Regions from separate parts of the Streptomyces sp. NPDC048473 genome, predicted to be linked through region 2. Evidence: riboswitches for the same ligand, from Rfam matches in the RefSeq annotation. Region 2 holds a riboswitch; the other holds the start of a gene.
What was found. Region 2 has a riboswitch for cyclic di-AMP ahead of ACGFU7_RS33220 (M23 family metallopeptidase). Riboswitches for the same ligand answer to the same signal wherever they lie in the genome.
Positions count from the first base shown of each region.

Region 1: linked by a shared signal. The riboswitch ahead of ACGFU7_RS45240 (peptidoglycan DD-metalloendopeptidase family protein) and the one ahead of ACGFU7_RS33220 (M23 family metallopeptidase) in region 2 are both predicted to bind cyclic di-AMP.

Region 1 covers NZ_JBICXE010000085.1:5,322-9,528, reverse strand. Annotated here, with positions in the region: gene ACGFU7_RS45245 (SGNH/GDSL hydrolase family protein) at 1-344, opposite strand, end outside; gene ACGFU7_RS45240 (peptidoglycan DD-metalloendopeptidase family protein) at 534-1,505, opposite strand; cyclic di-AMP (ydaO/yuaA leader) riboswitch at 1,511-1,669, opposite strand; gene ACGFU7_RS45235 (alpha-galactosidase) at 1,962-4,058, opposite strand.
Region 2 covers NZ_JBICXE010000028.1:23,098-27,304, reverse strand. Annotated here, with positions in the region: tRNA gene ACGFU7_RS33230 (tRNA-Met) at 3-76, shown strand; gene ACGFU7_RS33225 (PP2C family protein-serine/threonine phosphatase) at 322-1,482, shown strand; cyclic di-AMP (ydaO/yuaA leader) riboswitch at 1,856-2,008, shown strand; gene ACGFU7_RS33220 (M23 family metallopeptidase) at 2,020-3,213, shown strand; gene ACGFU7_RS33215 (aldo/keto reductase) at 3,389-4,207, shown strand, end outside.

The DNA.
Region 1 (4,207 bases), on a different contig from region 2:
ATGATGTCGTTGCCACCCGCGCAGAAGCTCACCAGGTCGGGTGCGAGCTCCTTGGCGCGCGGCACCTGCTCCTCGACGATCTGGTCGAGGAGGCGTCCGCGTACGGCGAGATTGGCGTACCTGAAATTCCCGTGAGCGGAACCTTCGGTGCTCGTCCCCGCATCGGGGTCCGGGAGCTGGTCCGCGAGAAGTACCGCGAAACGGTCCGCCCAGCCGACGAAGGTTCCGTCCGGGCCGGGGTCGCCGACTCCCTCGGTGAAGCTGTCGCCAATCGCTGCGTACGACCCGATGACGCCATGTCGGTTGATGACGCCACGTTGATTTTTTCTCGAATCGTCTGCCACAAACGCTTATCCTGCACCGCCGAATGTGACCTACGCGACCGTAATAAGGGGTTGACGGGTGGTGAGATAGACCACCCGGTCAGGTTTTGGTAAAGGGGGAATAAGCAGAAGGGGCGGTGCGCCGCCGCGCACCGCCCCTTCTGTGTTGCTCAGGTCATGCTTTGTTGCTCAACTGCCGGGCCGTTCGGCTCAGACGTAGATGCCGTGCGAAGCCAGGTAGGCGATCGGGTCGATGTCCGAGCCGTACGCCGGGCCCGTGCGGACCTCGAAGTGCAGGTGCGGTCCTGTGACGTTGCCGGTGGCGCCGGAGAGGCCGATCTGCTGACCGGTGCTCACGCTCTGGCCCGCGGAGACGGAGATCGAGGACAGGTGGCCGTACTGCGAGTAGTGGCCGTCGGCGTGCTTGATGACGACCTGGTTGCCGTACGCGCCACCCCAGCCGGCGGTGACGACGGTGCCGGAGGTGATGGCCTTCACACTGGTGCCGGTGAAGACGGGGAAGTCGATCCCGGTGTGGCTGCCGCTGGACCAGTTGGAGCCGGAGGCGCGGTATCCGGTGGTGTGGTTGCCGGGGACCGGGTGGGTGTAGCCGGAGCTGTTGCCCTGGTCGGCCGGGGCGGAGGTCTTGGACTCCGTGACCGTCGAGGCCTTGGCCGGGGCGGACTTGGCCGGGGCGGACTTGGCCGGGGCGGACTTCTCCACGACCGACGAGGGCACCGAGGGGGCCTTCGACGGGAGGGCCGCGCCCGTGCCGGCGCCGGTGGGCGCGGAGTCGCCCCACGCCTTGCCGCCGAGCGTCAGCTTCATGCCCGGGAAGATCAGGCTGGGGTCTTCGCCGACGACCTTGCGGTTGTCCTGGTACAGCTTCTGCCAGCCGCCCTTGACCTTGTGCTCGGCGGCGATCTTCGACAGGTAGTCGCCGGAGACGACGGAGTACGTCGTAGTGGCGGCCTGCTTCTGCGCAGCCGGCTTGGCCGGGGCGGCGTGCGTGGCGGCGGAGGCCGACTGCGGGGCGGCGGCAGGGGCGGCCTGCTCCGCGGCGTGGGCACCGGTGGCACCGAGCAGCGGCAGTGCGATGACGGCGCCGCCGGCGCTTGCGGCGGCGACGCCACGGGCGATGGTGCTGGACTTCGTACGACGGTGCTTACCCGATATGGGCATGTGGTGCTTCCTCTCCGGCGCCTACGAGGTGAGCTGTCGGGTTCGGGCTGGAGATGCCCGGCCGCGCTGAGCGCGACTTCACCCCTAGCCGGCCGGATTTCTCCGATCGGCGGCCTACCTGGTTCCCCCGCTCCTGCCACACGATGAGTGGGTGCGAATTCCGGGCGGCGGCAGGATTAGGCGGTCCGTCCGGATTGACGGTGACCGTAAGCGAGTCGGGACGGCGAGAACAAGCCACTGGTTCCGTACCGGAATCCGCGCCCGGAAATCGGCACGGAATTCCGGTCACACTCCGTGGATTAAGGATCTTGACATTCCACGCCGCGCACGGAATACCCAACTGCCCCGCCAGCACACACCGTCACGGATATGATCCCGCTCACGAGTGGGCAACCATCTCCCCTACAAGCAGGGCTTATTGGGTTAAATGCACCCATTACGGACATGTCATGCCCATCATCCGCGTCGGAGTCTCAGCACCCGCGCGTCGAGATCCCCCCGAAGCCCGGTGTGCAGCCCCTGATGCAGCAGTACCGAACCGTGGTGCACCGCCCCCGTGTCCAGGCAGGTGTACGTCGCTGCGGGGTCGAGTCCGCGCAGCCGCAGGGCCGGGGGCCGCTCCCCGTATCTCTGCGCCTCCAGCCACATCAGGACCACGGTCTCCTCCCCGTGGACGTACTGGACCGCGCTGAGTCCGTCGCGCGGGGCGCGCAGCCGGTACAGCGCGCCGAGCTGCACCACCGGCCGGATCGCCTTATAGAGATCCACCCAGGTCCGCGCCTCGGCCAGTTCCTCCTCGCTCCACTCGGCGAGGTCCCCGCCGACCCCGAGCACACCGGCCATCGCGCTCACGAAACGGAAGCGCAGTGAGCTGACCCTGTCGTTGAGCTGGACATTCGGACTGTCGGTGACCCAGGCGGCCATCACCCGGGCCGGATGGATCTGACCGAAGCCCTCCTGGATGGTGAGGCGGTCGAGCGGGTCGGTGTTGTCCGAGGTCCACACCTGGTCCGTGCGGGACAGAATCCCCAGATCGATCCGCCCGCCGCCGCCCGAGCAGGACTCGAAGGCCACGCCGGGGTGCGCGGCCCGGAGCCGGTCGATCAGCGCGTAGAGGGCGTCCACATGCTCGATCCATAGCTTCTGCTGATACTCCTCGCCCGGCCAGCCCGCGTCGGTGAAGGAGCGGTTGAAGTCCCACTTCACATAGTCGACGGATGCACTGGAGAGCAGTGTATCCAGTTGCTCCCAGAGATATTCCTGCACATCGGTGCGGGCCAGATTGAGCACCAGTTGATTGCGGAACTCGGTCCGTGCCCGCCCGGGGAAGTGCTGAACCCAGTCGGGGTGTGCGCGATAGAGATCGCTGTCGGCATTGACCATTTCCGGCTCGACCCAGATACCGAACTGCATGCCGAGTCCATGCACTTCGTCGACGAGTGGCTTGAGCCCACCGGGAAAGCGGTCCGGATTCGGTGTCCAGTCGCCGAGCCCGGCCCGGTCGCTGGTGCGCTGCCCGAACCATGCGTCGTCCACGACGAACAGCTCGACGCCCATCGCGGCGGCGCGCTCGGCGAGGGCGCGCTGCTGCTCCTGCGAGACGTCGAAGCCGGTCGCCTCCCAGGAGTTGTAGAGAACCGGTCGCAGGCTCTGTGCGTCCGGGATCACATGGGCCAGCTGCCAGGCGTGCCAGGCCCGGCTCGCCCCGCCGAACCCCTCCGCGCTCCACAGACCGGCGAAGACGGGTGTGGCGTACGACTCCCCCGGCGCGAGCAGCAGCAGCCCCGAGTCGTCGTAGCCGGCGCCACCGGTGATCTGTACGAGCCCGTCGGGGAGCCGCTGTACGGAGATCCGCCACGATCCGGACCAGCCGAGCGCACAGCCGTACACCTCGCCGCTCTCCTCGGTCGCCGCGCCGTCGGCGTCGAGTGCGACCCATGGCAGGTACTGGTGCCCGGTGTGGCCGCGCCTGCTGGAGATGACGCTCTCGCCGTACGTGAGCTCCGCCCGCGCGAGCTGCGACTCCGCCGCCCAGCGGCCGTGCAGCCGGCTCAGCCGCCAGCCGTCGCGAGCGGGCAGCGCCCAGGCCGCCGCGTCGGCGCGCAGCAGTTCCAGCGGCGGACCGTCCGGCCCGGCGTGGGCGACGGTGGCCCAGCGCTCGATCACATCGGAGTCGTCCCGCATCCGGTAGTGCAGGGTGAGGGCGAGCCGGTGCACGGAGTCGGTGAAGGCGATACGGAGTTCGTCTCCGTCGACCGTGGCGTCGGCGAAGGCCCACTCGGTGCCGCGGACCTGTGGGGTGCGTACCGAGAGGGCCGGGCGGACGAACCGGGGACCGCCCTCCACGGGGTACTCCTCGCGGCCGTCGAGCGGGGACTCGAAGCCCCTGACGGGTGGCTCCGGTGCTGCGGCCAGGGCCTCGGCCGCAGCAAGGGAGATCCGTGGCCCCCAGTGCAGATGGACCAGCTCGTCCCGTCCGGTGACTCGCAGTGCGTAGCTGCTGCTCGCCCCGGTGAGCAGCCAGGTCCGGCCCTTGTCGCCAGTCTCGATCATCGCATCCCCACATTTCAACAGTTCCGCACATCATCGACCAATGCCGGGTGGTCGGGCAACGGTTTTGCGAGGGATTCACCGGACGGATTCACCGCCGGAGCACGGGGGTTCACCGAGGTATCGACAAGCAAAGACCGAGATGATTGCCT
Region 2 (4,207 bases):
GACGCGGGGTGGAGCAGCTCGGTAGCTCGCTGGGCTCATAACCCAGAGGTCGCAGGTTCAAATCCTGTCCCCGCTACTGAATAATCAGGCCCGGCACGCATGCAGCGTGCCGGGCCTGATTCATTTCCGCGTCGCGTTCCGGGACGTGGGACGGCCGGCCTGCGGGCCCACGAAGGAGCAGGTCCGGGCGGTGTGTGAGCTGTACCACGCACGTACCCCCATTGGCCGACGAGGAGTCGCCGCACGGCTCCGCTCCGGCGAGCCTGGGGGTGGGGCGCGGTACCGTCCGCAGCCGCGCGCGTACCGGGCAGGAGACCACAGGTGTGGAAGCGGCTGAAGCGGCGCGGCAGACATGCCGGGGGTGGCAGCGCCCCTTCCCGGCGGTTCGTCCGCGCGCTGCCCGCCCTGATGATCCTCGGCGGGCTGGTGTTCGATCTCTTCACCCCGCCGGTCTTCACCGCCATTCCGCTGTTCGTGGCGGCGCCGCTGATCGCCGCGCCGTTCTTCTCGCTGTCCAGCACCATCAGTACCGGCATCGCCTCGATGCTGGCCGTCACCGTGCTGCGGCTGTACAGCAACCCGTTGCCGTTGGTCGTGCCGTTGATCGAGCTGCTCACCCTGGCCACCGTCTCGGTCCTCGCGGTCGTGATCAACACGGTCGTGCGGCGCGGCAATGAGCAGCTGGCCTCCGCGCGGGTCATCGCGGAGACCGCCATGCGGGCGGTGCTGCCGAAGCCGTCCGACCGGATCGGCGGGCTGCATGTGGCGGCGCGGTACGAGGCGGCGCAGGCGGACGAGTTCGTCGGCGGCGACCTGTTCGCCGTGACGGACACCCCGCACGGAGTGCGGCTGGTGGTCGGGGACGTACGCGGGAAGGGCCTCGATGCCGTGGAGTCGGTGGCGGTGATCATCGGGGCGTTCCGCGAGGCGGCCGAGCAGGAGCGTTCGCTGGAGGGTGTGGCACAGCGGCTGGAGCGGGCGCTGGCGCGGGAGGGGGCGCGGGGCGGGCTGGATGCGGTCGAGGGCTTCATCACCGCCGTGCTGGCCGAGATCCCGGCCGGGTTGTCCCTGGTGCGGATCGTCAACCGTGGTCACCCCGAGCCGATCCTGCTGCACCCGGACGGGGGGCTGGATGTGCTGGGGCCCACGGTGCCGGCGTTGCCGCTCGGGATGGACCTGGGGGCGTGGCCCGACCGGGCGGACGAGTGGGACCTGCCGGCGGGGACGACCCTGCTGCTCTACACCGACGGTCTCTCCGAGGCACGGAACGCCGAGGGGGTCTTCTACGACCCGGCGGCCCGGCTGCGCGGGCGGATCTTTCCGGGGCCCGAGGAACTGCTGTCCGCGCTGACCGATGACGTACGGCTGCACACGGGTGGCGAGACGACCGACGACATGGCGCTGCTCGCGGTCGTACGTCCCGCGGAGGGACAGCCGGACCGGCGCAGGACCGTGAGGATCGTGACCCTGGAAGAGGCGTGACGGGTGGGGTGGGGCGCTTCGCGCGGCCCGGATGAATTGTTCGGGGCGGATGACTCGTGCGGGTCGGGTGCTTCGTGCGGGTCGGATGACTCGTGCGTGGCCGGGTGCTTCGTGCGGTCCGGACGGCGGCCTCGATCGCGGGATGCCACCGTACGTAACTGAAAGGCGCCGCTCCGCATAACATTTGACGCAACGTCAGAAACCGGGTAATGGCTGAGGGTCGATCAACTCGTCCGATTGCAGCCGGTTCTGTCCCGTAAAGTCCAGGCCAAAGACGTGAACGATCAGTGGGAACAGCTTGGAATCAGGCCCGTGTGTCTATTAACGTTCGATAACGCAGCGCGGTCGTCCCAGCCGTCGTCAGTGGCGGCACCGTGCGCGAGCGCCGAATTCCGCAAGGGAACCGGGGAACCACCTACATGGGGTGAATCGGACACCTGTGTCTCGTGAGAGACAGAGGGGCCCGTAGGAGACCTTCCTGCTCCGAACCCGTCAGCTAACCCGGTAGGCGAGAAGGAAGGAAAGGAGTGCGCCCCCGTGGCGTCCAACAAGCCTGCCCCCGAGGCCCCCTCTCGGTTCAACCCCGAGTTCAGCTCCGACTTCGGCGCTGACTTCGGCTCCGACTACGGAAGCGACTACGGAACCGCCGGGACGGGAACGGCGCTCGGCGCCGATTACGGCACCGAGCCGGGCGGCGACTTCGCCGGTGAGTTCGGCAGCGAATTCCGCGCCGACGGCAACGGTGAGCCCGACAGAAGCTGGGACGAGTGGAACCCCACCGAGGAGTCCGTCCGCCCCGTACGCGGCAAGCACCGCGTCGCCAAGCAGCGCAACGGACTTGCCCGTAGCTCCACGGTGCTCGGGGTCGGCGTCATCGCGGCGGTCGGCGCGGGTGGCATGGCCACCGCGCAGAGCAAGCCGCCGGTCTCCATCTCCCTTCCCGACTCCATCGCGGACAACCTTCCCGACGCCAAGTCCCTTCCCGGCGTGGGCTCCCTGTTCTCCGGCGAGTCCGAAGCCGACAAGGTCGAGGCCGCTGCCGCTGCCGCCCCGCTCACCACCGCCGGCCTCACCACCGCCGAGGCCGAGCAGGGCACGACGGACGCGGGCGAGGCACTCCGCGCCCGCATCCTCCAGCAGGCCGAGCAGCAGCAGGACGCCGCCGACGCCGAGGCCAAGGCGGCCCAGGAGAAGGCGGCCGCGGAGAAGGCCGCCGCCGAGGCCAAGAAGCAGCAGGACGCGGCCGAGGCCAAGGCCGCCGCCGAGAAGAAGAAGGCGGAGGAGGAGGACAAGGCGAAGGCCGAGGCCCTGCGGCTCGCCAAGCTCGCCGCCAGCTACGCCATCCCGACCTCCTCGTACACGATCACCTCGACCTTCGGCGAAGCCGGCTCGATGTGGTCCTCCGGCTACCACACCGGCCTCGACTTCGCGGCGCCTACCGGCACCCCGATCAAGGCCATACACGGCGGCACCATCAAGTCGGCGGGCTGGTCCGGTTCGTACGGCTACCGCACGGTGCTGGAGCTCGAGGACGGTTCGGAGCTGTGGTTCTGCCACCAGTCCTCGATCGACGTCAGCGTCGGCCAGAAGGTCACCACCGGTGAGACCATCGGCCGGGTCGGTGCGACCGGCAACGTCACGGGCCCGCACCTCCACCTGGAGGTCCACACCCCCGACGGTACGGGCATCGACCCGATGGCCTGGCTGCGCGACAAGGGCCTCAACCCCTGATCCGCCGGCCGCCTCCCGGCCCTCGTGATCCGAGCCGGTTCGCCGGCCGTTGAACCCCGGCAGTCCTGACGCTCACCCCCCGACGTCAGGGCTGCCGGTCTGTCGGACAGCGGACCCGCTGGAGCTCGTTGATCCACACGGAATAGCGGGCCCGCCGGAATCCGTTGATCCAGATATGACTTCTCTCCGTAAGCTGGGCTCTTCCGACCTTCAGGTCTTCCCGCTCGCCCTCGGCTGCAACGTCTTCGGCTGGACCGCCGACGAGGCGCAGTCGTTCGCCGTGCTGGACGCTTACGCCGCGGCGGGCGGCAACTTCGTCGACACCGCCGACGCCTACTCCGCCTGGATCCCGGGCAACGAGGGCGGCGAGTCGGAGACCGTCATCGGCAAGTGGCTCGCGGCACGCTCCAACCGTTCCGACATCGTCGTCGCGACCAAGGTCGGCGCCCACCCCTCGTACAAGGGGCTCTCCGCCGCGAACATCAAGGCCGCGGCCGAGGAGTCGCTGCGCCGGCTCGGCACCGACCACATCGACCTGTACTACACGCACTTCGACGACGAGACCGTCCCGGTCGAGGAGATCATCACCGCCCTCGACCAGCTGGTGAAGGAGGGCAAGGTCCGGGAGATCGGCGCCTCCAACATCAGCCCCGAGCGGCTCCAGGCGTCCCTGGACTTCTCGGAGCGCGAGGGGCTGGCCCGTTACGTCGCCCTGCAGCCGCACTACAACCTGGTCTCCCGCGACACGTACGAGGGCGAGCTCCAGGACACGGCCGGTCGGGCCGGGCTCGCCGCCGTCCCGTACTTCGCCCTGGCCTCCGGCTTCCTCACCGGCAAGTACCGTCCGGGTGCTTCGGTGGAGAGCGCGCGGGCCGAGAAGGCCGGTCAGTACCTGGAGTCGGAGCGGGGACAGAAGGTCCTGGCCGCGCTCGACAAGGTCGCCCAGGAGCACGACGCGGAGATCGCGACCGTCGCGCTTGCGTGGCTCGCGTCC